DNA from 2 places in the Phyllobacterium sp. UNC302MFCol5.2 genome. Region 2 is predicted to be linked to the other one. Evidence: predicted binding sites of a transcription regulator. Region 2 holds the regulator's gene; the other holds the start of a gene.
What was found. Region 2 encodes LexA, which represses DNA repair genes until DNA is damaged. Its sites were predicted from a motif close to TGTTCNNNNTGTGTTCNG; they were not measured.

Region 1: a site for LexA is predicted at 11,251-11,268, ahead of BR48_RS0116980 (ATP-dependent helicase). Genes of this name have one in related genera too.

What each region holds. Positions count from the first base shown of each region.
Region 1 is NZ_JMLL01000013.1:58,900-74,963, reverse strand. Features, by position in the region: gene BR48_RS0117035 (glycosyltransferase family 4 protein) at 1-451, shown strand, start outside; gene BR48_RS0117030 (undecaprenyl-phosphate glucose phosphotransferase) at 521-2,062, shown strand; gene BR48_RS0117025 (O-antigen ligase family protein) at 2,059-3,312, shown strand; gene BR48_RS0117020 (hypothetical protein) at 3,400-3,651, shown strand; gene BR48_RS0117015 (mechanosensitive ion channel family protein) at 3,665-5,821, opposite strand; gene BR48_RS0117010 (hypothetical protein) at 6,170-6,451, shown strand; gene BR48_RS24855 (DUF1194 domain-containing protein) at 6,803-7,480, shown strand; tRNA gene BR48_RS0116995 (tRNA-Pro) at 7,564-7,640, opposite strand; gene BR48_RS0116990 (nitroreductase) at 8,298-8,963, shown strand; gene BR48_RS0116985 (arylsulfatase) at 9,459-11,141, shown strand; gene BR48_RS0116980 (ATP-dependent helicase) at 11,347-13,419, shown strand; gene BR48_RS0116975 (hypothetical protein) at 13,559-13,810, shown strand; gene BR48_RS0116970 (hypothetical protein) at 13,826-14,140, shown strand; gene BR48_RS0116965 (MerR family transcriptional regulator) at 14,283-14,840, opposite strand; gene BR48_RS0116960 (integration host factor subunit alpha) at 14,978-15,298, opposite strand; gene BR48_RS0116955 (beta-ketoacyl-ACP synthase III) at 15,422-16,064, opposite strand, start outside.
Region 2 is NZ_JMLL01000013.1:294,742-310,805, forward strand. Features, by position in the region: gene rseP (RIP metalloprotease RseP) at 1-853, shown strand, start outside; gene bamA (outer membrane protein assembly factor BamA) at 1,084-3,459, shown strand; gene lpxD (UDP-3-O-(3-hydroxymyristoyl)glucosamine N-acyltransferase) at 3,512-4,567, shown strand; gene fabZ (3-hydroxyacyl-ACP dehydratase FabZ) at 4,560-5,045, shown strand; gene lpxA (acyl-ACP--UDP-N-acetylglucosamine O-acyltransferase) at 5,045-5,878, shown strand; gene lpxI (UDP-2,3-diacylglucosamine diphosphatase LpxI) at 5,862-6,749, shown strand; gene lpxB (lipid-A-disaccharide synthase) at 6,739-7,914, shown strand; gene gltA (citrate synthase) at 7,978-9,270, opposite strand; gene gltX (glutamate--tRNA ligase) at 9,420-10,844, opposite strand; gene BR48_RS24915 (ComEC/Rec2 family competence protein) at 11,102-13,405, shown strand; gene lexA (transcriptional repressor LexA) at 13,399-14,118, opposite strand; gene BR48_RS24920 (hypothetical protein) at 14,284-16,064, opposite strand, start outside.

The DNA of each region.
Region 1 (16,064 bases), 240 kb from region 2:
CGCCGCATCCGGACACACGTTGAGAGCCGTCACGATCGGGGATGGCAAAGATCGCGCCGCCGTAGTCGAGCAGGCGCAAAGGGACGGTTTGGGCTCGCACATTCGCTTTCTGATGCCCATGAAGGCGCGCGAAGCTTTTAGGCTCGCCAAGGTGGTTGTCATTCCCTCGCGTGCCGAGGCCCTGCCCTATATTGTGCTTGAAGCACTTGCCGCCGGACGTCCGGTCATCGCCAGCCGGGTTGGCGGAATTCCTGAAATTCTTGGCGAAACGTCGCTCGCGCTCGTCGAGCCGAACGCCGAGGCGCTGGCGAAAACCATGACGCGCGCCATCGGCGATCTTCCTGCTTTCAAGTCGCTGCTTCCCGATAGACACGCCCTTCGCGAGAAGTTCGGCGTAGCTAACATGGCCGCACGCCTGGAGGCCGAGTACTTCTCGGCACTTGCAACATAAGATTAGTTTCTTTTCTGTATTTCAGGGCGATCCGTGCTAATTAGGGCCGCTACAACTTCAGGGTCAATCATGAAAGACAGAAAAGCCGACCACGGGTTTTCGCGCGATGCTGTGCGCAACGTTGCTTCGCGGCCCGCCAAGCCGGTCGAGGAGAAGGCTAAACTGAGCCCCATCGCTCACGCCATTGCCTCCCAATATGCGCGCAATACCAATTCTCCCGTCATGATCAGCGGTGTCATGCGCATCATCGAATTCGCAATCATTGCGTTTGTCGGTTTTGCCGTCTTCATCATCTATGTCGGCTCGCCTGCGAATTCTTTGATGCACTACACAGCCGCGATATTCGCAACGGCAACGCTAAGCATCCTCTTTCTCGAGTTTGCGGACAGCTACCAGCTTGCGGTCATGCGCGATCCGTTTCATACGATCGGCCGCCTTGTCTTGAGCATTTCCGGTGCTTTTGCCCTGATCTCGCTGGCTGGTTTCTTCCTCAAGGTCTCCGAGGATTTCTCGCGCCTCTGGTTCGGGGCCTGGTATGTGACCGCGCTCGTCGCCTTTGTCGGTTTTCGCCTCGTCATGTCGAGGTTGATCCGCCGCTGGGCCCGCAACGGCAAGATGGAACGCCGCGCGGTGATCGTCGGCGGCGGCAAGCCGGCCGAGGAACTGATCCGGTCGATCGAACAGCAGCCATACAATGATATTCGCATCTGCGGGGTCTTCGACGATCGCGACGCCAAGCGCTCGCCTGCCGTCGTCGCCGGCTATCCCAAGCTCGGCAATATTGCCGAACTCATCGAGTTCGCCCGTATCGCGCATATCGACATGCTCATTGTTTCGCTGCCGATCACGGCCGAGGCGCGCGTCCTTTCCCTGTTGAAGCAATTATGGGTGCTCCCGGTCGATATCCGGCTTTCCGCGCACAATAATCACCTGCAGTTCCGGCCCCGCGCCTATTCCTATATCGGCTCGGTCGCGATGATCGACCTTTTCGACAAGCCGATCAATGATTGGGATTCGGTGGCAAAACGCGCCTTCGACATCTTCTTCAGCCTATTGGGACTTATCATCTTCAGCCCGGTCATCATTGGCACGGCAATCGCCATCAAACTCGAGAGCAAGGGTCCGGTGATTTTCAAGCAGCAGCGGCACGGCTTCAACAACGAGTTGATAGAGGTGTGGAAATTCCGTTCGATGTTCACCGACATGTGCGATCCGACCGCCCGCAACGCCGTGGTGAAGGACGATCCGCGCGTGACCCGCGTTGGCCGTTTCATCCGCAAGAGTTCGATCGATGAACTGCCGCAGTTCTTTAATTCGCTGATGGGCACGCTCTCTCTCGTCGGCCCGCGGCCGCATGCTGTCTACGCCCACACCCGCAATCTTCTTTATCATGAAGTCGTCGACGGTTACTTCGCCCGCCACCGGGTGAAGCCCGGCGTCACCGGCTGGGCCCAGATCAATGGCTGGCGCGGCGAGGTCGATTCCGATGAAAAGATCAAGATGCGCACCGAGTTCGACCTTTACTACATTGAAAACTGGTCGCTCTGGTTCGACCTCAAGATCCTGTTCCTGACGCCGATCCGCCTCCTTAACACGGACAACGCCTATTGAGCGCACTCACAACCACGAGTGAAGCTGACAAGGCGAAGCACGCGCTAAAGAACCGCGCCCTGATCGGGCTTATTTCGACGTTTGCTGTGGGGCTTGGGGTGTTTCTGAGCGGCTTCGTCATCGACGAGCCAGCGCCCTATGAACTCTATATGGCCGGGCTTATCGGCATCTGGGCGCTTTTCGGCCTTCGGCTGTCGCGCACCGTTGCCGTGCTGCTGGCGATCCTTGTCGTATTCAATGTCGGCGGCGTGATTTCCATGGGCCAGATGCCCGAACTGAAGACGGCGCCTATGTATATTGCCGTGTCGCTGTTTCTTTGCTTCACCGCCGTTTTCTACGCTGCCATCATCAATGCCAACGAACGAATCCTGTCGATGATGTTCAAGGCCTACATTCTTTCAGCGGTATGCACGTCGCTGCTTGGCATTCTCGGCTATTTCGACGCGTTTCCCGGTGCGGACATATTCACCCGCTACGGCCGCGCCATGGGCGCATTCCAGGACCCCAACGTCTTCGGGCCGTTCCTGATGCTGCCGCTTGCCTGGCTGGTTCACGGCGTTCTGGTCGGCGATCTGCGCGCCCTGCCCGTCCGGCTCGTTCCGATCCTGATCATTACGCTCGGTGTATTTCTTTCCTTCTCGCGCGCGGCCTGGGGCATGGCGGTGTTCATGATCGCGGGCGTTGCCTTCGTCCTCTTCATTCGCAACCCCAGCCCGAAATTTCGCCTGCGGATCATCGTGCTTGCCGGCCTTGCGGTCGTGTCCGTTCTGCTTGCCGTCCTCATCGCCCTGCAGATACCAAGTGTCTCCGAGCTCTTCACGGCGCGCGCGCAGCTGGTCCAGGATTATGATGAAGCCCAGTTCGGACGCTTTGCCCGCCATTGGTATGGGCTGTTGATGTCGATCGATCGCCCACTCGGGATCGGTCCACTTGAGTTCGGCCCAATCTTCGGCGAAGACACGCACAATATCTGGCTGAAGGCTTCGCTCGACTATGGCTGGATCGGCTTCATCAGCTATCTGACCCTGACCATGCTGACGCTCGGATTTGGCCTTCGAATTCTCTTTCGCGAGCGGCCGTGGCAGCCCTATTTGCTGTGCGCCTACCTCGCCTATGTCGCCCATGTGGCAATCGGCAATATCATCGACACCGACCACTGGCGCCATTTCTGGCTGCTTGTCGGCATTATCTGGGGCTGCGTCGCGCTGGAAACGCGCTACCAGAACCGAAGGTCGAGTTTTCCGGCATAAGGCTGTGGCAATTTAAACATTTTGATTTATAAATCTTCTCCAGGCGTTCGGGGGATACGAGACGCCAATATCGAGGGTGGACCGCCGTTGACCTTTTTCGACGATGACAATCCAAACTATTCGAAAGTGGACGGCGAACTCATGCAGTTCGCCCTCGACAATGCCGCCAAGAGGCTCGGACTTTCAGACAAGAATGATCCCGAGTTCAATACGCTCGCACGTTTCGTCCGGGCGGCATTCATCATCGGCAACCGCGACGCAACGGCAATGGCTGAATTTGCGGTCGATGCCGTCATCATGCGGCGCAAGCGTATCGGTGCAGACACTATTGCGCCCTGAACCGAACTAAGCTTCAGCCTTCCCCTTCAGCTGCCTTCGCTGCCTCTGCAGCCTTCTTGCGGTTCAACGTGTCGCGGGCGGCCGCGGCGGAGGTCGCGGAGTGATCCTCGTTTCCGGCAACCTGGACGGTCGGAGAAGCGAAACCAATGCCATTTTCGGCAAAGGCTTCGCGGATCATCGCATAAGCGCGGCGGCGAATGGTGGATTGATGCCCCGGCTTGGTCATCATGGCAAAGCTTAAGTTGATGCCGTAGTCGCCAAAGGCTTCGACGCCCTTCATCTTTACGGTTTCGATGATCTGTGGACCCATTTCCGGATCGTCGAGCAAGGCAGCCCCTACCCCCTTCACCACCTTTTTGACTTTGGCAATGTCCGTGTCGTAGTTCACGGATATCAGGAACTTGTCGATCACCCAGTCGCGGCTCATGTTCTGCACCGCGCCGAGCGTGCCGAAAGGAACCGTGAAGATCGGACCCCTGTGGTGTCGCAGCTTTACCGATCGAATGCTGAACGACTCGACAGTGCCCTTGTAGCTGCCGCTCTGGATATATTCGCCAACACGAAACGCATCGTCGGTCATATAGAAGACGCCGCTGATGACATCCTTCACCAGCGATTGCGAGCCAAATCCGATGGCAACGCCAAAGATGCCGGCACCGGCGATCAATGGCCCGATCTCGACGCCGAGGCCGGAAAGCACCATCATGACCGCGATAGTCACGATCAGCACGGCGAGGAAATTGCGCAGGATCGGCAGGAGTGTCAGCAGACGGCCACTGCGGGCAAGCTCGGCCTCGTCGCCGCCTTCGATGCGTGCACGTTCGATACGCCGATTGATCAGGCCCTTCGCCAATTGCCAAAGAAGATCGGCGGCAAGCAGAATGACGACGCCGCTCAAGACCCCACGAATGAGGCGCGTAGCGCTTTCGTCGCCCATCAGGCCGCTTGCGCGGAACCTTGCAACCGATGCGAGCCAGGCGACCGCGATGATAATGACTATGGCTCGCGCGCCGCGCTCCATGAGCACTTCGAAAATCGCACTGCGTGACTTGGCCGCCTCTTCATCGCTCCCGAAGAAGGAGCGAACGATGGCGCTCGTCGCCCGCAAGATCGGGGGAAGCACGAGCGCGTAGATACCGACCCAGAGCAAAAGGCCGAGGCCCGCGATCCAAAGCAGCCAAAGGACGCACAAGTAGAAGGTGAGCAACCATTCCTTTAAACGATAGACCTTTGATTCCGTTTGCGCTTCCGGGCGGCGCCATACTGCTTCGATCCCAATTGCAAGCAGACCAAGGCCGAGAATGTAGACCAGAAGACTTCGAACGTTCGGCGTGAAATTCAGAACGTCCATCAGGCCGGCCAAAGCCCAACCGGCGAAGAAAATGAAGGCAAATGCACCGACGCGCGGATACCAGAATTTCGCCTTGACGTCGTCCATGGGGATCAAGCGCAGTTGCGGGTGCACGCCGTCGCTCGCATAGGCGCGGTGCGTGCCGAGAAGGACCGCCGTTATCTGCATGATGGCGCGCCAGGCGATGAGCGCAATCAGCAATGGTAGAACCAACTGGGAAAGCAGTGGCGGCCAGGTGAAAGCAAGAAAAGCGCCGACGCTGGCGATTGCAAAGACAACGAGCGGCGCAATGGCGATGAATATCGCCTTGCCGATTACGTGATGGCGCGCGGTGGTACGGGCCTCGGTGACGTTGGCAAGGCTGCGTTCATGGGCACGGCCAACCAGGCGTCGGAAAATAAACTCGGCGCCGAATCCAAGCGCGGCAAAGCCCGCGAACAGAACGAGGATGGCCCCCGGTCCGCGACCATGCACTTCGGTCATGATCGTGTCGCTGGCTTCCTCGAACTCACCCGGCACTTCCGGAATAGCCTCGCCGATCCCACGTAAATGCGCGCGGATCGCGTTGGACCACTTCATGAAATCATTCGCCGACGCGCCCATCGACCCTTCCGTTGCCGGCGCGGCATTCTTTTTCTCGAGCCACGCCTTGACCTCGGGATCATCGAGGAGCTTCAAAATCTGTTCGACTTTCGCTGGAGGCGGCGCAGGCGCTGTCTGCGCGCGGGCAGTTGCGGCACAGCCTATGAAGGCGATCAGGCCCAGTGCAAGGAGCGCGAGCGCTCTCGCAGCCCATACCCGAAACACGACACTACCCATCAATCCGCCCCCAACAAAATTTCTCTCACTATGCCCCACAATATGCCGAACTGCCTTACGAATAAATTGCTGTATCAATGCACCCGAGCGAACCCGGAATCGCCCGCCGAAGCGGGCATGCTGGCAAGGGAGATCAGCCATCAATTGCCGGGCCCGCTCGGGTGGGGCAATCGGAGGGAGGCACCCTGGTTGCCCGTCCGATGTTCGGTCAAATAAAGTGCCGCGTCAAAGTTGTTACAGTAACATCGTTGCAATTGGGTATAGTGCCGAGCATCTTCTTGGCGACGGCAATAGCCTGTTCGGTCGGATCTCCACCTGAATAGATCCACTTTTGCTTGGGGTTAGAGCATGAAATTCATCTTTGCGGCTCTCGTTGCTTTCTTCTGCATCGCAAACCTGGCTGAGGCGCAAACGATGGAAAAGAACATGCTGGAGCGCCGGACCGCCCGCGCGATCCGCAACGCGGGATTCTGGTGCGATCAGGTATCGAACGCCTATGTCGACAAGGTATTGTCTTCGACGGGCCCGACGGTCGTGCGCGTCACCTGCGACGACAAGACCCGGTTCGAGCAATATAAGTTGACGATGACCAAGGACAACAAGATCGCGAAGATCGAAGTCTGGAAGTAACGCCACGTCGAAGCGACGGCCGACGCTAATGCAGGCGGATCAAGCCTCCGACGTGCCCGCAGAGGCTACATGCCCGCGGTGCGCAGCAGCATCAGGATCGATACCCACAGGACCAGCATGCTGGTGAGACCGATGACGTAGTAGTTTGGTGAGTGTTCCATGAGAGCGCTTGTACAATGCCGAGGTTTTTAAATTGCTAAATCGCACCACTACAATTTGAACCACTCATAATTTTTTGCCGACTTGTCCAAATGCGTCGCCCGCCCCTTTAACCCATTTGGGGGGAGAGTGTTCGTCCATCGTGCATGTTACGATGCCGGCTTCCGTCAGAGCGCACCACGGGGGTGGTCCATGCATAAGGCGTTGCTCTTTGCGGTGGTGACCTTGGCTGCCATCGTCACTTCTTCGCGGTCGCACGCATGCGTCGATACTGCGCTGGTGCTGGCGGTCGATGGCTCAGGCAGCATTAGCGACGAGGAATACGAATTCCAAAAATCCGCGATCGTCGCTGCGTTCCGGGACAGGCAGGTCCTGTCTGCCATAAGGGCATCCGGCACCGTGGCGGTTGCAGCGGTCTTTTGGGGAGACGGCGAGTTTCCAGCGCAGATCATCGACTGGGCCGTCATGGACGGCATCAAGCCTTCGCAAAAGTTTGCCGACGAGATCGAAAAAAGCGAGCGGGTGGTCTTCGGCAACACCGATATAGGTGACGGACTTTGGGTGGCACTCGAACTCCTGTCGGGATCGCATGCGTGCGCGAGACGGCGGATCGTAGATATTTCCGGCGACGGCATGGAAACGACGAGACCACGACGGAGGCGCTCGGTTTCCCTGCTTCAGGCACGCCAACGTGCGCAGGAGATGGGTGTTACCATCAATGCTCTGGCGATCTCCGATGAAGAGACCGATCTCGCGGATTATTACAACGACCGGGTCATCCTCGGTTCCGAACGGTTTGTAATGAACATACGAAAGTTCGAGGATTTTGCACTGGCGATCAGATTGAAACTCATCAGGGAATTGTCCTGACCTGCCGCGCGGAATTGCCCACGAAATTCATGCGGCGAAATCGCCCGTGGGGACGAGCTGCTCAACACCTATTGTGGAGATAATGGTCGGAGTGGCGGGATTCGAACCCACGACCCCTTGACCCCCAGTCAAGTGCGCTACCGGGCTGCGCTACACTCCGAACCGCTGAAAGCCCTAGATTACTGGACTTTTTTTAGCAATACCCCAAACGTAAGAAAAAGAACAAACTGCACACTAATGCACGCCGTGGAATTAGACCGGCACCAAATGTCCCACGACGCTCCAATGGGACGCCGTGCATGATCGCTACCTTCTCCACCAAGAATCCCTCGGCATCAGGTTGTGTGGATCGTCGTGAGCCGACAGAATCCCATCTCCGAATCACTTTGCCCCAAGACCCCAACAGCCATGCAGCCACCTCGAAAGCGGTATCGCCCCAAGCCCGACAAGCGCGATCAAGCGACCAGGATCTCCGATTTTGTTTCCAGCCTTAGATCAGCCAATCCGAAGCTGACTTCACGGGACATAGCATCCCTTCTGGATATTTCGCCCTTTCATCCTCCATCCGCGGACAATTGGTCTTCAACCGCGGTGATGAAAATAATTCGGCAGCTTGAACTGGGCCAGGCTGACAACGCAGCGCGTAAGAACATAGAAACCCCTAATGTTGGCGATGCTCGATAGGACCAAGGGTGGGTGGCGATGCCCTCACTCGCATGAGGCCGCTAAACGTTTGATCTACGCCTCCCAGACCACGGTGTGATTACAACCTCCATTGCAAAAAAAGTAAAAAACGCATCGCGTTATGGAGGCGATCATGGATGTGTATGAGGCAGTTGCGAGCCGACGGGCGGTGCGCGGATTCAAAGACGAGCCTGTGTCGAGGGAATTGCTCGAGCGCGTGCTGTCCGCCGCGGCGTGGGCTCCGTCCGGATCGAATATCCAGCCGTGGAATACTTATGTGATGACCGGCGCGCCGTTGGCTGAACTCAAGACCGACGCCGTCGAGCGCGTGGCCCACGGCGACCCGTGGGACGAGCGACAGTACGAGATGTACCCGTCCGTGTTGAAGTCCCCCTACGCCGAGCGGCGATCCGCCTTCGGCAAGGAGCGCTACAGCGCGCTCGGTATTGCGCGCGAGGACTGGGAGGCGCGCCAGCGGGCAGCCATTGCCAACTGGAACTGCTTCGGTGCGCCGGCCGCGCTGTTCTGCTATATCGACCGCGATCTGGGCCTGCCCCAATGGGCTGACGTCGGCATGTATCTGCAGACCGTGATGTTACTGCTCCGCGCCGAAGGACTGCACAGTTGCACGCAGATGGCGTGGTCGCAGGTTCGCGAGTCGGTCGCGGAGGCCCTGTCACCTCCAGAAGGTCTCATCCTCTTCTGCGGCATGTCGATAGGTTACGAAGACCCCACGGTGAATTACCCCCGTACAGGCCGCGCGCCACTCGCCGAGACGGTCACGTTCGTCGGCGGTTAGTTGCTTACATCACGTACGCGACCCCTTCGTGCTCGAGCCCGACGGGAGGCTGGCGTTTCGACGCGTTTGCGGATTATCTAGGGCGCCTGGACCGCTCTAAGCTCAAGAACGTGCGTTCGGTCTCAATCCAGGCTGGTGTCGCATCTTGAGCGGCTCGCGGTCCGCCAGACGTATACTACTGTAAATTACTTCCAAACCAGCCACACCGGCGTCATGGTGCTGATTACGCGCGAACAAATGCCCCGCAAGGCAGTATCGGGCTTTGCCACCGTCGCGTGAATGATCGAAGACAGCTTTATTCTTTTCCCAGGCCCGGCTCGCATAAAACGCCACCGGGAACAGAGACGCGCGCGCGGCACGTGGCTCACATCGCCATTGTCAGCTCTATCACCGCGTTTTGCGTCGAACTTGTCCTTTCAGCGCCTTGGCCATCCTGCAATGGCCCTTCGAGGGAGTAGAAGAATGAGAACGACACTGAAGAGCATGACGGCAGCGATAGCTGTTGCCGGTGGCCTTTTGGCTGGCACGGCGGCAGTACACGCGCAGGACGCCAAACCCAATATCCTTTTCATCATGGGGGACGATATTGGCTGGATGCAGCCGAGCATCTACCACCGCGGTCTGATGGTTGGAGAAACGCCCAACATCGATCGCATCGGCAATGAAGGCGCAATGTTCACGACCTATTACGCCGAGCAGAGTTGCACGGCAGGACGCAACGCCTTCTTCACCGGAATGCACCCGTTGCGAACGGGCATGATACCGCCACAACTGCCCGGCAGCCCGTCTTACCTCAAGCCAGGCACTCCATCGCTCGCATGGTTTCTACGCGACCTCGGCTACAACACGGGTGAGTTCGGCAAAAACCACCTTGGCGATCATACGGACGCCTTGCCGACAGCGCACGGTTTCCATGAATTTTGGGGCTATCTCTATCACCTCGATGCCATGCAGGGGGTAAGTTTCCCTGATATCAACAAGACCCCGACCGAGCAGACGATAGCCCCGCCGTGCCGGAACACGCCAATCCCTGGTCTCAAGGAAGACCCAGCTGCGGTCGATCCGAAAACGTCGACGTGCTTGATGCCGCCACGACCCGTGCTGGCTTGCAAATCCTCGGATGGCACCGGCGCCAACCAGACCTGCACCGACGAGGGCCCGCTGACACTGGAGCGCTCGAAGACGGTCGACGAGGAAATATCGAGCCACGTCATCGATTTCCTTGATCGCAACGATCCGAAGAAAACCAACAAGCCGTTCTTCGTCTGGTACAACCCCGCGAGAATGCACATAACCACCGTGCTTTCCGACAAGTATCTCGGGATGGTCGGCGAACCCGGCGGCAAGGACTGGGGTGTAAACGAGGCAGGCATGAAGCAGATGGACGACAACATCGGCTACGTGCTCAAGAAGCTCGAGGAAATGGGACAACTCGATAATACGATTGTTGCATTCACCACCGACAATGGTGCCGAAACGATCACCTATCCTGACGGCGGTACTACACCCTTCAAGGGTGGCAAGCTGTCGACCTGGGAAGGCGGGATGCGGGCGCCGCTCGTTGTGCGCTGGCCCGGCCACATCAAGCCCGGCACGGTGAAAAACGACATGTTCGCTTCCCTCGACTGGTTGCCGACCCTCGTTGACATTGCTGGCGGTCCAAAAGGCAATGAATTGAAGAGCGAAATCGAGAAGGGAACATATCCCGGGATTACCAAGACCACACTCGATGGCGTCAATCAGCGCGACTATCTTGAAGGAACGTCGGACAAGTCGGCCCGCGATACATTTTTCTACTATTCCGGCAAAGACCCGTCAGCCGTCCGCTACAAGAACTGGAAGATGTACTTCGCGATGGTATCCGATGCTCCGCAGGGATTCCTGACCGGTGTCATTCCGTATAGCTGGACACAGGTCGTCAATATCAAGCGCGACCCGTTCGAAACCTCTGTCGGCGATCAGATAAAGACGCTTTTCGGTATGGGCGGGGCAATCTCGGCTCCGGCGACTGCCTACGTCTACGACTGGAACATGCTCCCGATCGGCCAGGCATTGTGGCTCAAGGAACTCCAGAGCTATATCGACTTCCCGCCAATGCAGGACCCGGCGAGCTATAACCTCCAACAGGTGATCCAACAGGTTCAGGCGATGAAGCAAGCGCATCATCCAAGTGAATGACACGAATAATGCGGACGTCCCCTAGGGGCCGTCCGCATTCGACGATTAGCCACTTCGGCTCAATTCACCTTTGCCGTCGATATTCTCGCGACTGCACGCCAAACGCGAAAGTTCTTCATTTGTTCGCAGGCCAAGCTGGAGTAGTCTTGCGCAACGACTCACCGCTGCCGCAACGCAGCCGACCGGCCTGCCGCAATGAGGGATTATGGGCGCTGCCTATCTGGAGAAACTTAACCCCGAACAGCGGCTTGCCGTCGAATATGGAACAGACTTGCTTCCATCGACCATTGGCGGGCCGTTGCTTGTCATTGCCGGCGCCGGATCCGGTAAAACCAACACGCTTGCCCACCGCGTGGCGCATCTCATCGTCAAAGGTACCGATCCACGGCGCATTCTTCTGATGACCTTCTCACGCCGGGCTGCCTCGGAAATGGCGCGACGGGTAGAGCGTATCTGTACGCAGGTGCTGGGCGCAAATGCCGGAGTCTTGACCGACGCGCTGGCCTGGGCGGGCACGTTTCATGGCATTGGCGCGCGCCTGCTACGCGATTATGCCGAACAGATCGGCCTCAATCCCGATTTCACGATCCACGACCGTGAAGACAGCGCCGATCTCATGAACCTTGTTCGCCACGAACTCGGTTTCTCTAAGACGGAAAGCCGTTTTCCGACCAAGGGAACATGCCTTGCCATCTATTCGCGCGTCGTCAACTCGGAGGTACCGCTCGCTGAGGTGCTGCAGGCATTCTTTCCCTGGGTGGCCGGGTGGGAGAAACAGCTGCGCGAGCTCTTTGCCGCCTATGTCGAAGCCAAGCAGCTGCAGAACGTACTCGATTATGACGACCTGCTGCTCTACTGGGCGCAAACCGTCGGCGATCCGATGCTCGCGGAAGATATGGGCTGCCGTTGGGATCACGTTCTCGTCGATGAATACCAGGACACCAACCGGCTGCAGGCCTCGATTCTTTTGGCTTTGCGGCCGGCGGGCGTCGGCTTGACCGTCGTTGGCGATGACGCGCAATCGATCTATTCATTTCGCGCAGCGACCGTACGCAACATCCTGGATTTCCCTGCCACCTTCACCCCGCAGGCGAGTATCGTCACCCTTGACCGTAACTATCGCTCGACCCAGCCGATCCTTGCCGCAGCCAACGGCGTGATCGATCTGGCGCGAGAACGCTTTACCAAGAACCTCTGGAGCGAGCGCGAGTCGGCGGAACGGCCGCGCATGGTGACCGTCAAGGACGAGGCGGACCAGGCCCGCTACATCGTCGAACAGGTACTCGAAAATCGCGAAACGGGAACCTTGCTGAAACAGCAGGCCGTGCTTTTCAGGACGTCGCACCACAGCGGCCCATTGGAAGTCGAACTGACGCGCCGCAACATTCCTTTCGTCAAGTTCGGCGGCCTCAAGTTCCTCGACAGCGCCCATGTCAAGGATATGCTTGCCTTGCTGCGTTTTGCGCAAAACCCACGCGACCGCGTTGCGGGCTTCCGGCTTATGCAGATCATCCCAGGCGTCGGTCCGACCTCGGCGCGCCGCGTTCTTGATGAAATGGCCGAGCAGCCCGATCCGCTCGGCGCGCTCGCGCAGATCGCCCCTCCTCCCCGTGCGGGCAATGACTGGTCAGCTTTCGTCAATGCGCTGAACGACTTGAAGCGCGGAACGACCGGCTGGCCTGCCGAACTCGAGCGTGCGCGCGCCTGGTACGAACCGCATCTCGACCGCATTCACGAGGATGCCGAAATACGCAAGACGGATCTGCTGCAACTCGAACAGATCGCCGCGGGCTATGCGTCTCGCGAGCGTTTCCTCACCGAACTCACCCTCGATCCGCCGGATGCGACGAGTGACCAATCGGGCGTTCCGCTGCTTGACGAGGACTACCTTATCCTGTCGACGATCCATTCCGCGAAGGGACAGGAATGGAAATCCGTATTTATCCTCAATGCTGTCGATGGCTGCATTCCGTCCGACCTTGGCGCTGGAACGACGGCCGAACTCGAGGAAGAGCGCCGCCTGCTCTATGTGGCGATGACGCGCGCCAAGGATAGCCTCCACCTCATCCTGCCGCAGCGTTTCTTCACGCACGGCCAGAATTCACGCGGCGATCGTCATGTCTACGCATCACGCACGCGCTTCATCCCGGCAACGTTGCTGCAATATTTTGAGAACCGGCCGTGGCCGGTGCACAACCGGGATCAGGAGGCGCGCGCCAAGGATGTTCGCAGCCAACGCGTCGATGTCGCCGCAAAAATGCGGGCAATGTGGCGGTAGGTTTTCGTTCTCGACCCTGGGTTGAAGCGCGGTAAAACCCAGGGATGAAAGAGCAAAACGACGGGCGCGCAGGCAATTAGCGCGGAACATTCGCGAGGCGCGGTCGTTATAGCTCTGTCAGTAATAGGAGCTCCCAAAAATGGCAATGTTTTCAAAGAATGCGGACGATATTCAAGGTGATGTCGAGGCGCAGATCGCTGCCCTGCGCAAAGAAATTTCCAAGATCTCCGCAAGCCTTCCTGATTTGACCAGCGAACGATTTGATGAAGTAAAGCGCATTGCGACGAAGCAGGCGAAACATGCAGCCGCCACAGCGCGCGAAAATCCCGTGGCTACCATCGCAATCCTGGCTGGCGCAGCGGTGTTGGTCGGCCTGCTCGCTCGGCGATAGAAGGACCGAAGCGCCATGGATGACACAACTATTGAGAATGAGGCGGACAAGGTTCGCCTCAAGGCCGAAATTGCCGAGTTGAAGCGCGATCTTGCCGCCATAACCCAAACTTTGGCTGACAAGGGCGTGCAGCTGCTCGACGATTTCAGTGACGACGACGATGATGACGAGACATCGACGCTCGACGATCTGCGGGAGCGCGGTCGTCGTGCTGCTATCGGCCTCGGGCATAAGGCGCGGCAGATCGCCGATACGCCAACTCAGAACTCGGTTTCAACGCTGATGATCATCGCCGGACTTGGCGTCATCATCGGCATGCTGGCGCGTTAAAAAATTATGAGGGTTCTTCGGAACCAATCCGCCAGATAGGCATTTAATAGGTGCTGGTTCCCAACCAGCAAGGCCGCACCCCACGGCCCAACCCCCAAGTCCCAGCTTTCATTCCGATGAAAGCTGGGCTTTTTTTGTGGGCTTATCGAACCTGATCGAGCAGACGTTTGCACTCCAAGAGGTCGAACAAGGTCTCCTGCAGAAGCGTGCGGTTGTCCTTGGAGAGGCGCTTGCCATCGGCCGCAACAGGCCCTTCCTCCTCGCCCTTGATCAGGCCGAAGAGCCGGCGCCCGTGGGCCGCAGGTTTCGGCGTTCCCATGACCGCGGCTTCCTCCGCAGCATCGACCCGATCCTGTTCGGCTGCTAGCGCTTCCTCCTGGCGGGCATTGGCCTGCTTTTGCTGGCTTATTGCTTCCGCTGCCGCCGTATCGCCGCTGCCAAGCGCAATGATGAACTGAGTTCCGTTTTCACGCAGAAGACGCTGAACGCCCTTGATCGTATAGCCCTGATCGTAAAGGAGATGGCGGATACCCTTGAGAAGGTCGACATCGAGCGGACGGTAATAGCGCCTGCCCCCACCGCGCTTCATCGGCTTTATGTGCGTGAACCGCGTTTCCCAGAAGCGCAGGACATGCTGGGGCAGATCGAGGTCTTCCGCGACTTCGCTGATGGTTCTGAATGCGTCGGGGCTTTTGTCCATGTTTTCACCCTTTCAGGAGAAAATCTGATTCGACCTCCATTTTCAGCGATTTGCAATGCATAATTCAAGCGGAACGCGAGACTACCTCACAGCAATCTCGCGTAAAAGGACGCTTAAAGTTGCGGAATCGCCCGAATTCAGGCTGATTTCTTTTTGCGTGTCTGGTGGGAGCGGAGAATCCGCTGCTTGAGCACGTTGGATGCCTTGAACGTCATTACCCTGCGCGGCAGGATCGGGACTTCTTCCCCGGTCTTCGGATTGCGCCCGATGCGTTCATTCTTGTCCCTTACCTGGAACGTGGCGAACGACGACAATTTAACTGTCTCGCCACGAACAATTGCGTCACATACCTCATCGAGGATTGTTTCGACGAGTGAAGCTGACTCCGTTCGCGAAAGTCCTACCTTGCGGTAGACCGCCTCGGCCAGATCAGCACGCGTAATGGTCTTACCCCCCATACGATCTCAAAGCTCTCGTTTGTTGCAAATCTACCAGGTGATAGCGGAAGTTATAGGATGAAAACCGATCGGGCAAGCAGCTTGGAAGAGTTCGTCGGCCAATCCACGGACCCGGTCGTCCTGCTACCAGCGTAGCAGAACTGCACCCCACGTAAAGCCCCCGCCCATGGCCTCGAGCAGCACGAGATCGCCTTGCTTGATACGCCCGTCCGCAACAGCCGTCGCGAGTGCTAAGGGTACTGAAGCGGCTGATGTATTTCCGTGCCGGTCAACGGTGATGACAACCTTTTCTTCGGCCAGATGCAGCTTCTTTGCGGAGGCGTCGATGATGCGCTTGTTGGCCTGGTGCGGCACGAACCAGTCGATGTCCTCGGCAGTAATTCCTGCCTCGGAAAACGAGGCTTCGATCACGTCCGTGATCATGCCGACCGCATGCTTGAAGACCTCCCTGCCCTCCATCCGCAGGTGGCCGACAGTCTGGGTCGTCGACGGTCCGCCATCGACGTAAAGCTTATCCTTGTGCGAGCCGTCGGAGCGCAAATTGGCCGTCAGCACGCCGCGATCGGAGGTAAGCCCACGGCCTTCATTGGCCTCAAGGATGATGGCACCGGCGCCGTCACCGAACAGCACACAGGTCGTGCGGTCATTCCAGTCGAGGATGCGCGAGAATGTCTCGGAGCCGATCACCAAAACGCGCTTTGCCATGCCGCCGCGAATATAGAGGTCGGCTGTTGCAACCGCGTAGACGAATCCGGAGCAGACCGCC
Region 2 (16,064 bases):
TGCCGTTGCGATGAGCGCCGAGGAGCGCGCCGTTTCCTTTCATACGCAGCCCGTATGGAAGCGTGCTGCGACCGTCTTTGCCGGACCCGCGTTCAATATCCTGCTCACCATTGCGATTTTCTCCGTCTTTTTTGCCCTCTACGGCAAGATGGTAGCCGATCCGATGGTTGCGGAAGTGCGGCCGGGAGGTCCGGCAGCCATTGCAGGATTTCAGCCTGGCGACCGGTTTGTCAGCGTCGATGGCGACAAGGTTGAAACCTTTGCCGATGTTCAGCGCATCGTTTCCTCGCGCGGCGGCGATTCGCTTGATTTCGTCGTCGAACGCAACGGACAGGATGTAAAGCTGACGGCGACGCCCGAATTGACTGAACAAAAGGACCCGCTTGGGAACACTGTCAAAATCGCAGTGATCGGCGTCGTCAACAACCAGGAACTCGGCAACTTCCGGCGCATTGAGTACGGCCCGGTCGAATCAGTCGTGCAGGCCGTGCGGGAAAGCGGCTTCATCATGGCCCGCACCGGGCAGTTCTTCGGCCGATTCTTCGCCGGACGCGAGGATAAATGCCAGCTCGGTGGCCCTGTGAAGATCGCAACAATGGCGGGGCAGGCGGCAAGCCAGGGAGTGGACTGGCTTATACAGCTGACAGCGATGCTGTCGATCGGAATTGGCCTCCTCAATCTTTTCCCGTTGCCGCCGCTCGATGGCGGGCATCTTGTCTTCTACGCCGCCGAGGCAGTCATCGGCAGGCCCGTGAAACCAGCCGTTCAGGAGCTGTTCTTCCGCTTTGGCTTCTTTCTTGTGCTTGGTTTCATGGGATTCGTCATCTTCAACGATCTCTTCGCCTGCCGGTGACAAAGATTAAACATTGATGAAAATTAGAGGCTTGGGCTGGCAAATGGACATGATCTGTTTACTATAAGCCCTTATTGGCGTGGCAGGGATGCCACGCTTTCGCGTGAAGTAAACAGATTTTAACCGTAAGCCTTGCGTGTATGTAAAAACCGGTTATGACGGTGTGCGAGTAAGTGCTTAGTCCGGGATCTCGCCCGGGGACAACGAGAAAACGAAGGTTCATAAGGCCTATGGCGGCAAGTTCAAGATTTGTTGGTGCAGCGTCGGCGCTCGCCATATCAGCGGCGCTGGTAAGTTCTGGTGCAATCGTGACCACGGTTGCAGGCGTAACAGTCGCGCAGGCAGCAACAGTTAGCCGCATTGAAGTGCGTGGTAATGCTCGTGTCGACGCCCAGACGGTGCGCGACAATCTCGGCATTACCCCAGGCAAGCCTTTCACCAACGCTGATATCGATGAGGCCACCAAGCGTCTGTTTGCGACCGGCCTGTTTAGCGATGTACGCATCAGCCAGGCAGGCGGCGCGCTTATCGTGCAAGTGTCCGAGCATCAGGTTGTCAACCAGGTGATTTTCCAGGGCAACAAGAAGATCAAGGACCCGCAGTTGCAGAATGCCGTTCAGTTGAAGCCGCGCGCTTCGTTCGATCAGGCAACGCTTGATGCTGATGTGGAAGCCGTCCGCGCTGCCTATCGCAATGTCGGCCGCAGCGACGCGACCGTCAACGCCCGCACGATGGATCTCGGCGAAGGACGTGTTAACGTCGTTTTCGAGATCAACGAAGGCGATCGCACCAAGATCACTGCAATCAATTTTGTCGGCAACCAGGCATTCGGCGACCGTCGCCTCAGCGACGTGATCTCGACCAAGCGTTCCAATCCGCTATCCTGGCTGACCCGCAACGACGTCTATAGTGAAGACCGCCTGCGCGCCGACGAAGAAGCGCTGCGCCGCTTCTACTACAACCGCGGCTATGCGGATTTCCGCGTCGTGTCGTCGACTGCCGATCTTGATCCGGCGACGAACGATTATACCATCACCATCACGGTTGAAGAGGGTGAGAAGTACACATTCGGCCCGATCCAGATCGAAAGCTCCGTTGAAGGTGTCGATACCTCGCAGCTCAATGGTCTCGTGAAGACGCGCGAAGGCGATACCTACAGCGCCAAGGATGTCGAAGATTCGATCATTAAGGTTTCGGAGCGCGTTGCCGGTCAGGGCTATGCCTTCGCCAAGGTTGAGCCGCGCGGCGACCGCAACTTCGAGAATCACACGATTTCGGTTACCTATGCCATCGATCAGGGCCCGCGCGCCTATGTCGAGCGCATCGAAATCCGCGGCAACGAAAAGACGCGTGACTTCGTCATTCGCCGCGAATTCGATGTCAGCGAAGGCGATGCCTTCAATCAGGTTCTCATCCAGCGCGCCAAGCGCCGGCTCGAAGCCCTTGATTTCTTCACCACCGTCAACATTTCGACCGCTCCCGGTTCGCAGCCGGATCAGGTCATACTTGTTGTGGACGTCGTCGAGAAATCGACCGGTGAATTCTCGATCGGTGGTGGTTATACGACCGGCGGCGAAAATCCCGGCCCGACGGTGGAAGGCTCGATCACCGAGCGCAACTTCCTTGGCCGCGGCCAGTATATCCGTATTGCGGCCGGTGCCGGTCTCGACAACAATCGTTCCTACTCGCTGTCGTTCACGGAACCATACTTCCTCGGTCAACGCATTGCGGCAGGTTTCGACATCTACAAGCGTCAGTCCGGCGTTAGCGACAAGTATGAAACAGATGTGACCGGTGGCACGATCCGTTTTGGTCTGCCGATCTCGGAGGCACTGGTTGCAGGCGTTGCCTATAACCTGTCGCGTGAAGAATACACGATCGACGACGAGGCGATGATCCCGGGTACGAACATCCCGGATCCGACAGAAATTTCGCAGGCGTTCATCGATGCGGCTGAAGAGAGCCCGTGGATCAAGTCCTCCGTAAGCTGGTCGTTGACCTACAACACCATCGACGACACCAAGAACCCGCATGACGGTATCTATGCGAAGTTCAATCAGGAATATGCTGGTCTCGGCGGCGACGCCAACTTCCTGAAGTCGACCTTCAAGGGCCAGTACTACAAGACCTTGTCGGATGAAATGGACATTGTCGGCCTCCTCGGTGTCGGTGCTGGCTATATTGCCGGCTTCGGCGACGAAGATCTGCGCGTGTTCGACTTGTTCAAGAACAATTCGGAAATGATCCGCGGCTTCAAATATGCCGGTATCGGTCCTCGCGATACCACCGTTACCGATTCGAAGGGCAGCTTCCTCGGCGGCACGACTTACTTCAATGCTTCGGCGGAAGCGCAGTTCCCGATGCCCGTGATACCGGAAAGCCTCGGCATCCGTGGCGCGGTCTTCGCGGATGCGGCAACGCTCTATGGTAACGACCTTCCGGAAGCGCAGGGTACCACTGGTTCCGAATGGCGCGCATCGCTTGGCGCCAGCATCATGTGGGCCTCGCCCTTCGGCCCGCTGCGCTTCGACTATGCGGTCCCGGTCAAGAAGGTTGACGGCGATCAGGAGCAGAACTTCAACTTCGGCATGTCGAGCAAATTCTGATAGATTGCTGACCTCCCGGGGGACAAACTTCCCCGGGGGAGAAAGTTAGTCGATGGCCGATCCGATCTTTTATGAGCCACTCAAGAATGTGACTATTGGTCAGATCGCTGGTCTGACCAATGGCGTACTTGTGGATGGCTCATTAGCCAATCGCCTTGTGAAGCGTTTGGCTTCCATCACGGAATCTGGGCCTGATGCGCTTGTTTTCGTCGAAAGCAAGAAACATGCGCACAATCTCGCGGGATTGAAGGCGGCGGGAATCCTCTGCACTGATGAGATCAAGGGCAGTGTCCCGAAGAACGTCGCTGTCATTGTGACGCGGCATCCCCAACAGGATTTTGCTGCGATTGGCCGTGCGCTCTACCCGAATGCCGTCACAGCGCATTTGTGGAGTGGCCAGACAGGTATCTCCGAGCACGCAATCGTCGATCCGTCCGCTGAAATCGAAGACAATGTAACGATCGAGCCCGGCGCGATTATCGGCAGTAATGTATCGATCGGGTCGGGCACGGTGATTGCGGCAAACGTGGTTATCGGCAATGGCTGCAAGATCGGCCGCGATTGCTACGTGGCACCAAATTCGTCCATCCAGTATGCGTTTCTTGGCAATCGCGTGCTGCTGCATCCTGGCGTGCGTATCGGACAGGATGGCTTCGGTTATGTCGCCGGCAGGGCAGGACTTGAAAAGATGCCGCAGCTTGGCCGCGTCATTATCCAGGACAATGTAGAGATTGGCGCGAATACCACGGTAGACCGGGGGGCACTAGCGGATACGGTCATCGGCGAAGGCACTAAAATCGACAATCTGGTGCAGATTGCCCACAATGTACGCATCGGCCGTCATTGTGTTATAGCCGCACAATGTGGCATTTCCGGCAGCGTTGAACTCGGCGATATGACGAGGCTTGGAGGAAGCGTCGGCATTGCTGATCACGTCAACATTGGATCGCGCGTCGAGATTGCGGCGGCGAGCGGCGTGATGAATGATATTCCGGATGGCGAGAGATGGGCCGGCGCGCCCGCCCAGCCATTCAAGCAGTGGTTTCGTGAAATCGCCAGCGTTCGTGCGATGACGAGGACCAAGAAGGAGAGCGGTTCAGATGAGTGACAATGTGAAGGTGGACAGTCTCGGCGTTGCCGACATCCAGAAGGTTCTTGCGAACCTGCCGCATCGTTATCCATTTCTGCTGATCGATCGCATCGTCGATATCGATCGCGACGTTTCGGCCACGGGTATCAAGAATGTGTCGATCAACGAACCACATTTTGCCGGACACTTTCCTGAACTGCCGATCATGCCTGGTGTTTTGATCATCGAAGCCATGGCACAGACAGCCGGCGCAATCGTGCTATTCCATAATGGCAGCGGCAAGCCGGGCAAGGTCTTCTTCATGACCATCGACAATGCCAAGTTCAGAAAGCCGGTCGTTCCGGGCGACCAGTTGAAACTGCGCGTCACCAAGCTCAAGCAGCGGGGCAACATCCATAAATATGGATGCATCGCCGAGGTTGACGGTTTCAAGGTGGCGGAAGCCGAAGTCGCCGCCATGGTCAGTTTCCCTGATGAAGATGAGACCGGCGCCTGATGTCCTTGTCCATTATTCACCCGACCTCGATCATCGAGCCGGGCGCAGTCATTGGTGAGAGGGTTTCGATCGGCCCGTTCTGCCATGTGGGTCCCGATGCCGTTATCGGCGATGATGTCGAACTCCTGAGCCATGTGGTCATCATGGGCCCGACCACGCTGGGGAATGGCGCGAAGGTCTATCCGAACGCCGTACTCGGCGGCGAGCCGCAGAACACCAAGCATAAGGGTGGTCGCACGACCCTCGTCATCGGCAAGAACTGCGTCATCCGCGAAGGCGTCACCATGCACCGCGGCACAGACGGGAGCCGCGGCATAACCACGGTCGGCGATAACTGCATGTTCCTGGCCTATGCGCATGTGGCGCATGATTGCATCATCGGCGACGACGTGACTTTTTCCAACAATGTCATGATAGGCGGCCATGTCACCATCGGCAATAATGTGATTATCGGCGGCGGCGCGGGGATTCATCAGTTTGTGCGCGTTGGCCACCATGCCTTCATCGGCGGGCTTGCGGCGCTGGCGAGCGATCTCGTGCCCTATGGAATGGCAATAGGCAACCACGCCTATCTTGGTGGACTGAACATCATTGGCATGAAGCGGTCTGGCATGGCCCGTCCGGAGATTCACAAGCTCCGTCACGCCGTGCGCATGCTATTCGATCGTACGAAGTCGATCAGGGCGAGGGCAGACGACGTTCGCGCTGCCTATCCGGATTCGCCGGCTGTCGCGGACCTGATCGACTTCATCACCACTGATACCAAGCGCGCTTACTGCACGCCGCCGCTCGATTCCGCTATCGAGATCAGTGACAGTGACGACAACAGCTAAAGTTCCGCCCGCGATTTCAGGCAGGACAGCCATCGTCGCTGGCAATGGCCAACTGCCTCTGGCCGTGGCGGAGAGCCTACGAAAACAAGGCGCCGATCCGTTGATGATCGCCATCAAGGGCGAAGCGGAGCCTTCGATCTATCAGGGAAAGCACGCCGAGATTTCCATCGTCGAACTCGGCGGCCTCGTCAAAATCCTGAAGGCCGAAGGCATCGCGAACGTGGTGCTGGCGGGAGGCGTTCGTCACCGCCCGGAATTTCGCCATGCCCTGCGCCCGGGCAACGGCAACCTTGTGGCCCTTTACCGTTTCCTGCGCGCGTTCCGGCTTGGCGACGATGGGCTACTGCGCGCCGTTATCGCAACCATCGAATCCTATGGATTTCGGGTTGTGGGCGCCCATGAGATCGTTCCTGATATTCTAACGCCTGAGCCATCGACGCTCACGCGTAAACAGCCGGATCAGGACAGCATCGCCAATATGCAGGCCGCTCGGCGGGCTGCCGCCGCCATCGGTGCGCTTGATATCGGCCAGGGGGCCGTTGCGGTGGGTGGCCGCGTGGTTGCGCTCGAGGGGGTCGAAGGCACCGACGCGATGCTGCAGCGCGTCGCCGAGCTGCGTCTGGCGAAACGCATACACAGCACGGGAGGCGTGCTCGTCAAATGCGCCAAACCGCAGCAGGAGGTGCGGGCGGATCTTCCGGCGATCGGCATCAGCACCATTGAGAATGCTGCAAAGGCCGGCCTCAAGGGCATCGCCATCGAGAGCGGGCGTACGTTGATCCTCGGCTACGAGGAAACGATAAAGGCCGCCAATGAGGCCGGCCTGTTTGTCGAGACATTTGTCCAGGAGACGCGCACCGATGCCAGCTGAAAAACCGCTGCGCCTCGCGATCGTCACAGGCGAAGAATCCGGTGATCTGCTCGGTGCCGATCTCGTCGAGGCGCTGCGTCGCAGCTTCCCCGGCGACGTGCCCCTGACAGGCGTTGGCGGCGAGCATCTTGCGGCGCTCGGTCTCGACAGCCTGTTCGACCAGCATGAAATCGCCCTTGTAGGCTTGAGTGCCATCGTCAAGAAGCTGCCGCAACTCATCCGGCGCATATCTCAACTTGCCAATGCGATTGTCGCCGCCAAACCCGATTGCCTGGTGATCATCGACAGCCCCGACTTCACCCATCGTGTGGCGCGCAAGGTGAGGGCCGCCGACCCTTCGATCCCTATCGTCAACTACATAAGCCCCTCGGTCTGGGCCTGGCGGCCGGAACGGGCCAAGGCGATGCGATCCTATATCGACCATGTGCTTGCAATCCTGCCTTTCGAAGTGGAGGCCTTGAAGGATCTTGACGGTCCGCCTGCGACCTATGTCGGCCATCGGCTCGTTTCGCACGCGCCGCTTCTTGAAGCTGCGCGGCAGAACCGCTCGCGCGAAGCGCAGCTTGGCGAACGCACCGAAAAGAATCTCGTTGTCTTGCCGGGATCGCGCCGGTCCGAGGTAACGAGCCTTACAGAGCCGTTTGGAGAAGCCATCGAACTTCTCGCCAAACGCGGCAACCGGATCAAGGTAACGCTGCCCACTTTGCCGAAGATCGAGCCGCTGGTCAGGGAGCTTACAGCGGGGTGGAAAATCCAGCCTGACATAGTCGTCGGTGAGGCACAGCGTCTGCATGCTTTTGCGGCCGCCGATGCCGCGCTTGCGGCGTCCGGCACCGTGTCGCTTGAGCTTGCGCTCGCCCGCATCCCGACCGTTCTCTCTTACCGGCCGGACTGGCTCGCGCGCACCTTTCTGGCACCGCGCATTACCATCTGGAGCGCGGCTCTCCCGAACATCATCGCAGATGCGCCGGTCGTGCCGGAGTATTTCAACGTGTTCGTTCGGGCTGGATCTCTGGCCCGCCAGCTCGAACAATTGCTGGTTCCCGGCCATCGCCGCAGCGCCCAGCTCGAAAGTTTCGACAAGATTGCCAGCCTGATGCAGACTGAGCGCCCGTCCGGTGAAATCGCAGCGCAAAAAGTGCTCGAGCTGGCAAAGCGCAATTAGAAATCCCGCCAGCAAAAAAGGGCGCCAAACGGCGCCCCTTGTTTCATTACGTGTGCAGGCAGATTACTTGCGATTCTCGACGCTGACATAGTCGCGCTGTGTCGCACCGGTGTAGAGCTGGCGCGGACGACCGATCTTCTGGTGCGGGTCCTCGATCATTTCTTTCCACTGGGCGATCCAGCCAACCGTACGTGCCACAGCGAAGAGCACGGTGAACATGGTGGTGGGGAAGCCGAGAGCCTTCAAGGTGATACCCGAATAGAAGTCGACATTCGGATACAGCTTCTTTTCGATGAAATACTCATCTGTTAGCGCGATCTTCTCGAGCTCCATGGCAACGTCGAGCAGCGGATCGTCCTTGATGCCGAGTTCGCCAAGCACTTCCTTGGTGGTCTGCTGCATGATTTTCGCGCGCGGATCATAGTTCTTGTAGACCCGGTGGCCAAATCCCATCAGGCGGAACGGATCGTTCTTGTCCTTGGCGCGGGCGATAAACTCCGGAATGCGGTCGACCGAGCCGATTTCGCCCAGCATGTTGAGTGCGGCTTCGTTGGCGCCGCCATGGGCAGGACCCCACAGGCAGGCGATGCCTGCTGCGATACACGCAAACGGGTTTGCGCCGGAAGAGCCTGCGAGGCGCACGGTCGACGTCGACGCGTTTTGCTCATGATCCGCATGAAGAATGAAGATCCGGTCCATCGCGCGTGCAAGCACTGGATTTGGCACATAGTCTTCACAGGGCACGGCAAAGCACATGTGCAGGAAGTTCGTCGCGAAATCGAGGTTGTTGCGCGGATAAACGAATGGCTGGCCGATGTGGTACTTGTAGGCCATGGCAGCGAGGGTCGGGATCTTGGCGATCATGCGGATCGAGGCGACCATGCGCTGATGCGGATCGGAAATATCGGTCGAGTCGTGGTAGAATGCGGACAGCGCGCCGACGCAGCCGACCATGACGGCCATGGGATGCGCGTCGCGGCGGAAACCACTGAAGAAACGCGACATCTGCTCGTGCACCATCGTGTGATGGGTTACGCGATAGTCGAAATCGGCCTTCTGGCTCTTCGTCGGCAGTTCGCCGTAAAGCAGCAGATAGCAGGCTTCGAGAAAATCGCCATGCTCGGCCAGTTGCTCGATAGGATAGCCGCGGTGCAGCAGGATGCCTTCATCGCCGTCGATATAGGTTATCTGCGACTCGCAGGACGCCGTGGACGTGAAACCGGGATCATAGGTAAACGCGCCCGTGTTCTTGTAGAGTGTCCCAATGTCCACGACATCCGGTCCAATGGTCCCCTTGCGCACGGGCATTGAGAACTGGTGACCATTTAGATCGATGTTGACGTTGTTTTCAGACATTGCCGTTCCTTTCTTGCTTCAGCTTGCGCTGATCCAGCGCAAAAGCACTTGCCTCAAGCGAGGCCGTAGATCGTGAATTCCTCAGGCACGACACCGTACTCAAACGGCGCGATGTTGCAATGCAAAAATGCGCCTGAAGGACGCACTTCTCATCCTTTTACCTGGTCCTTGATCCGGCCGAGGGATTCGTCCCTTCCGAGCACCTCAAGCACGTCAAAAACACCCGGCGACGTTGCTCTTCCTGTCAATGCGGCACGCAGCGGCTGGGCCACTTTGCCGAGTTTGAGCCCGGTTTTTTCGGCATAGACACGCACTGCGGCATCGAGCGCGGACGCCGTCCAGTCATCGACCGCAGCAAGCTCGGGCAAGACGCCGGCCAGCACGCTCAAGCCTTCGTAATTCAGCAATGCCGCTGCCTTGTCGTCGAGCGTCAGCGGACGTTCAACGAAAAGGTATTTCGCGCTGTCAGCGAGTTCGACAAGCGTCTTTGCACGCTCCTTGAGGCCTGGCATGGCCGCCACGAGCTGTTGCCTGGTCGTATCGTTGAGCCGGTTGAGAATTGCTTCGCCGCCCTCCATCTCGGGCAGGATGGCGATCATGGCTTCGACCAACGCGGTATCGTCAGTGATGCGCATATAATGGCCGTTAATTGCCTCGAGCTTCTGGAAATCGAAGCGGGAGGCGCCCCGATTAATGTCCGATATCTCGAACCACTCGATCATCTGTGCGTCCGACATGATCTCGTCGTCGCCGTGGCTCCAACCCAGGCGGACGAGATAATTGCGCAGTGCGGCGGGCAGGTAGCCCATTGCGCGATACGCCTCGACCCCGAGCGCACCGTGGCGCTTCGAAAGCTTGGCGCCATCCGCGCCGTGAATGAGTGGAATATGGCCCATAACCGGTACATCCCAACCCATGGCGTTGTAAATGACGGTCTGACGCGCTGCGTTGGTCAGGTGGTCGTCACCGCGAATGATATGCGTAACGCCCATGTCGTGGTCGTCAACGACTACAGCATGCATATAGGTAGGCGTGCCATCGGAGCGCAAGATGATGAAATCGTCGAGATCCTTGTTCGGGAAACGTACGTCGCCCTGCACCTGATCGTGCACGACAGTCTCGCCTTCCTGCGGCGCCTTGACCCGAATGACCGGCTTGATGCCCTCAGGTGCTTCCTTGGGATCGCGGTCGCGCCAGCGTCCGTCATAACGCGGCGGCCGGCCTTCGGCGCGGGCTTTCTCGCGCATTTCTTCAAGCTCGGCCGGCGATGCGTAGCAATAATAGGCTTTGCCCTTGGCAACAAGTTCCTCGGCGACCTCGCGGTGGCGACCGGCGCGGGCGTATTGGGATACAGCCTCGCCATCCCAATCGAGGCCGAGCCAGGTCAAGCCGTCGAGGATGGCGGTTACCGCCGCCGCCGACGAACGTTCGCGATCCGTATCCTCGATCCGCAGCAGCATCTTGCCGCCCGTATGCTTTGCATAGAGCCAGTTGAACAGTGCCGTGCGGGCACCGCCAATGTGGAGGTAGCCGGTAGGGGATGGGGCAAAACGTGTAACGACAGGGGACGACATGGGAGCTCCAGGGACGCGTCGCGCTATCAGACGAACGTCCAATCGAATTGATCTGGCGTTCATGTAGCATAGCGCCGCTGAGGTGCAAGGGTATTGGTGCTTGGGGGCAAATGGAGGAGCCGCAGACCAGATCAAAAATCGATGAGCGGCTATTCTTTTTCAGTGCTCACGACACTGGTTACGCCGTTGCGACCTATCCAGAGACAAAAACGGGCGTTCTGGGGCGGGAGACTGATCCCTCTGCGGATCGGCGACCCATGGCGATTGCCATGGCGGCGACAAGGCGCGCCTTCGTCGCGGCGCCAACGCTTTTTAGCCAGGAGATCGAGCGCGGCACGCTGTTTCTGTTTCTTCCGGTGTGTTGCGGCATCGGCGCCATCGTCTATTTCGGCGCATCGGCGGAGCCGAGACTGAGCGCTATTTTGTTCGGGATGACCCTGCTTGTCGGGCTGATGCAGCTCGCACATTCCCGTCCGAGGACCAGACTGGCGCTCGCCTTTGCGGTTGCCGTTGTCGCGGGAATGGTCGCCGGCAAGCTCGAAACCATGCGTGCGGATACGAGGATGCTGGGGTCGGACATTACCACCCGTTTGACCGGACGCGTTGTGGCCATGGCCAGAGATGCAAGAGGCGGGTGGCGCGTCACCCTCGATATTGTTGCAACCGAGCGGCCGACGCTCCGCTATTCGCCGCAACGGGTTGTCGTGTCGGCGCGATCCGTGCCGGCAGGAATGAAAATTGGCGCGGGACTGCAGGGCCTCGTTCACCTGCGTCCGCAGCGAGGTCCGGTACGGCCCGGCAATTACGATTTTGCGTTCAATAATTACTATAAGGGCGTAGGCGCAAATGGGTTTTTCCTTGGCAAACCTCAACTGGCCGCAACGCCGGTCGATGAGGCGATTGCGTCTCAAGCCTGGCAGACGGTCGCCAATATCCGCCAGCAACTTACGCAGCGTGTGCTTTCCCGCATCAAGGGGGAACCCGGCGATATTGCGGCTTCGCTGATTACCGGCCAGCGCGACGGCATCAGCGAGGCGACGAATGACGCAATGCGACTGAGCGGGCTTTCGCACATTCTTTCAATTTCCGGATTTCACATGGCGCTGGTGGCCGGCATCATCGTCGGCTCGCTTCGCGCCAGCATGGCCCTCTTTCCCGGCTTTGCAGCCCGCTATCCAATGAAAAAACTGGCGGCATTCGTCGCCCTTGCCGGTTCCGGTTTCTATCTCCTGCTCTCCGGCGCCGACGTAGCGGCACAGCGCAGTTTCGTGATGCTGGCGGTGATGCTCATTGCCATGATGGCCGATCGCGCGGCAATCTCCATGCGCAATCTCGCCATCGGCGCTTTGATCGCGATAGCGCTGCTTCCGCATGAAATTCTCGGACCGAGTTTCCAGATGTCATATTCGGCGACAGGCGCGCTCATTGCATATTACGGCTGGAGATCGCGCCGAAAGAACAGGTCAAACCGAACGAAAGGCGAGGGATTGCTTCTGCGTTTGTCGATGATGGCGGCAAGCCATGTCGGCGCTATCGCCATGACTTCGTTGGTTGCCGGGACGGCGAGCTCGATCTTCGCCGCATACCATTTCAACAACACAGCGCCGCTTGGGCTTGTGGGCAACGCGCTGGCGCTGCCCGTTGTCTCGATCTTTGTGATGCCGTTTGCGGTGCTTGCTGTTCTTGCGATGCCATTTGATCTCGATTGGCTGCCGTTTGCTGTCATGGAACGCGGCATCGAATGGGTCATTGCGATCGCGAAGATGGTCAGCGCGCATTCGCCAAGCGGCAATTTCGGATCAATGCCGCAAACGAGCCTGCTTTTGATGACCGCGGGGCTGGTCCTGCTCATGTTGCTGACAACGCGGCTGCGGCTCGTTGGATTTGCAGTAATGGCATTGGCCATAGTGCCGCTCCGCTCTGCACGTCCGCCGGATATAGTGATTGCCGAAGAAGGCAAACTCGTTGCCTTGAGTGCACCTGATGACGCGCTGGCGGTGAACCGCGCAACAGCAAGCCGGTTCACCCTCGATAACTGGCAGCAGGGGTACGGCGCAATTCAAGTGCTAACGCCGGCAAAGAATGGCTCATCGCCGGCCGATGGACAATTTGAGTGCGCCGACGGCGTGTGCCTGGCGAGGGAAGCCGGCGGCCTGATCGTCGCCTATACGGACGATCCGACCAAAAAATCAACGGCTTGTGCCGAGGGCGATATCGTCGTCCTTGCCTTTACCGGTCCCACAGCAACCTGCGAGCCGGGGGACGTTCTTGTAATTACGGCGCAGGACCTGGCGCTACGCGGTTCCGCAGAAATCAGGTTCGGCGACAACAAGGTCGATCCACCGTCCGGCCTTGATGCGGCTGCATTTGCTGTAGAACAACTGCAGGCACGCCTCCAGTCTGCAAACATTATCTACGCCGTGGGCTCCCCTCAGCGCCCATGGAACGCCTATCGGGCTTTTTCCCGCACCGCCCGCAATCTTGCGGAGCAAAAACCGCAACGGCGTGCCGCAAAGACCAAGCCACCGGCAGACGATCAGGAAAACCCGACACGTCAGTAACGGCGGATCAAACCGACCAGCTTGCCCTGCACGCGCACCCGATCCGGCCCGAATATGCGCGTCTCATAGGCCGGATTGGCGGCTTCGAGAGCAATCGATGCCCCTTTGCGCCGAAAGCGCTTCAAGGTTGCCTCTTCGTCATCGACAAGCGCAACCACGATTTCACCGGGATTGGCGGTGTCGCCGCGCCGGATGACGACCGTATCGCCGTCGAAGATGCCCGCCTCGATCATTGAATCGCCCTTGACCTCCAGCGCATAATGCTCCCCGCTGCCGATCATGTCCGGCGGCAGGCCGATCATATGCGTCTGATTCTGGATGGCCGATATTGGCACACCGGCCGCGATCCGGCCCATGACGGGTATGTTGACGATCGTCGGCGCACCCTCATCATCCGAAGCGCGTGGCTGCGGGCGGGGGGGGGCGACATTGCGGCCGAGGCTGCCCTCGATCACGCTTGGCGAAAATTTCTTTTGCGCATTGAGACCAGGCGCAATTGAATCCGGCAGGCGCAGGACTTCCAGCGCCCGCGCACGGTTAGCAAGCCGTCGAATGAAACCTCGTTCCTCGAGCGCTGTTATCAGCCGATGTATCCCTGATTTGGACGCAAGGTCCAATGCATCCTTCATCTCGTCGAAGGATGGAGGGATGCCGGTTTCCTTAAGACGCTCATGGATAAAGAGCAGAAGTTCGTGTTGTTTACGCGTGAGCATCGGCGATCCTTCGAAACGGAATCGGAAAAACAAAACCAGAACAAACACTATCTGTTCCAGTTGTGTTCCACAAGTATTAATATGTCGTGTAGAAAGAGTGCGCCGATATCCAAATAGCGCATCTGGCCCGTTGCCGGCACCTGCGCGATGAACAACGCCGATGCGTCAGTACTTGCCGACGACGTTGAAGAACACACCGCGGTCGTTGAGCGTCAGGTCGCGCAGATCGTCGGAGAAATTCCCGAAATTATAGCCGACGCCGACCTTGAAGTTGTCACCGACGTGGCGATAAACGGCGGTGAGCACGCCAAGATCTGTCGTATCCGCCTCGGCCATGTACATAACCCGCCCTTCCAGCAAGGCGTCCCATTTCTTGACGATATGAAAATCGGTTCGAACAATGCCAAGATGCGCCGAGGAAGTCTGCCAATCGGAGAATGCGTCGAGATCGTCCTGAAGCCGCTCGCGCACTTCGCCGTAGCGGAAGCCATATTTCGCGCCGACGGACAGCCAGGGAACGAGATCGTAGGTCAAATCGGCGGAAAGAATGTTGCTGCGCTGTGCCGGCCCGTATTCGTCGCCAGTCACCGCGCTGACCTGATCCTCGCCCGGAAGATCGTAAAGCCAGGTGTATTTGAAAAGGGCGTTCAGCCGGTCATTCGTGATTGGACGGTAGGCATAGCCGAGCGAGGCTTCGACATAGTCGCCATCCCTGAACGAACCATCACCGTTCGAGTCCGAGAGTACTGAATCGATATTGGCGAGCAGCCGCCAGTTGTCGTTCGTTTTCCAGCTGAATCCGGTTGCGAAGAGGTAGGTGTTGAGATCGCGGGTATCATCGTCGGAATCTTCAAAACGCGTCTCACCGCGAATGCGCGCGGCAATGCGATCCTCATCCTTGTAGCCGACCGACAGGGAGATCGCCTTGCGGTCGAAATCGGAGCGTTCGAGATTTGTCGAGGGATCGATCGTATCGTCTTCGACTGTGCCGATCTCCAGCCCGCCATCGACCGTCCATCTGGTATCGGGCGTGTAGACGACACCGTAGGTTTGAGCGAGCGAATTGCGCCTCCCGAACAGGTCGTAATTGTTCTCAGCATAGGTCGACCAATAGTCGTCAAGCTTGCGGCGCGCGCCGATGACGATCGCGCCGTAATCAGTCCCGTCGAGATCGTAGGTTCGGTCAAGGTCGAAAGCGCGATCGGGGTCGAGGCGGTAGCCGAGATAGTAACTATCCTCCGCTGTCGGCTCATAGGTGACGGCGGCGAGGGCGCCGAGCCCGGTCGCGCCATAGGATACTTCGCCGTTTAGCCCGATCTTTTCGGTGAGCTGATATTCGGCGCCGACGCCAAGACGGTCGCCGCGCTCGATGTCGCCGGATCGCGACAAAGTTCCTTGTCCGAAGCCGTAATAGGTATGTTCGGCATCGGGTGCATATTCGAGACGAGCGCCGGCATCGAGCCGCGACCCGTCATAGCCGGACTTGTTCGAAGCTGTTGCGAGCGGATTACTGAGTTCGAGATAGGTGACGCCGAAAGAGGCTTTCCAGTATTCGTTCAGTTGCTTGCTGATTGCGGCAGCGCCCTTACGCTTGGACCTGCCGCCGACCGCCTGATCGTAGAAATCATTAGTCGCTTCACCTTCCTTGAAATCGTCATAGGTAAGATCGAGGCTCGAATCTTTCGTGATATCGATATCTGCCGCTAGTCCCCAGATCCGCTGATCCGCCGCAACCTGTTCCGAAAGGGTGGAGAAGCCCGCGTCCTTTTCCTGGTAGTACCCGCCGAGCGTGCCCTTCATGCCGCTCTTGCTGATGTCTTCCAGGTCGAGCTGCGCCCGTGTGCGCCACGCCGTGGCCAGGCGGCCGCGCGTGCCCGTGGTCTGCACGTCGCTCAGGGTCAGCCCGCCATCGGTGGAGCGGGACGTGCCGAAGCCCGGTCCATCGG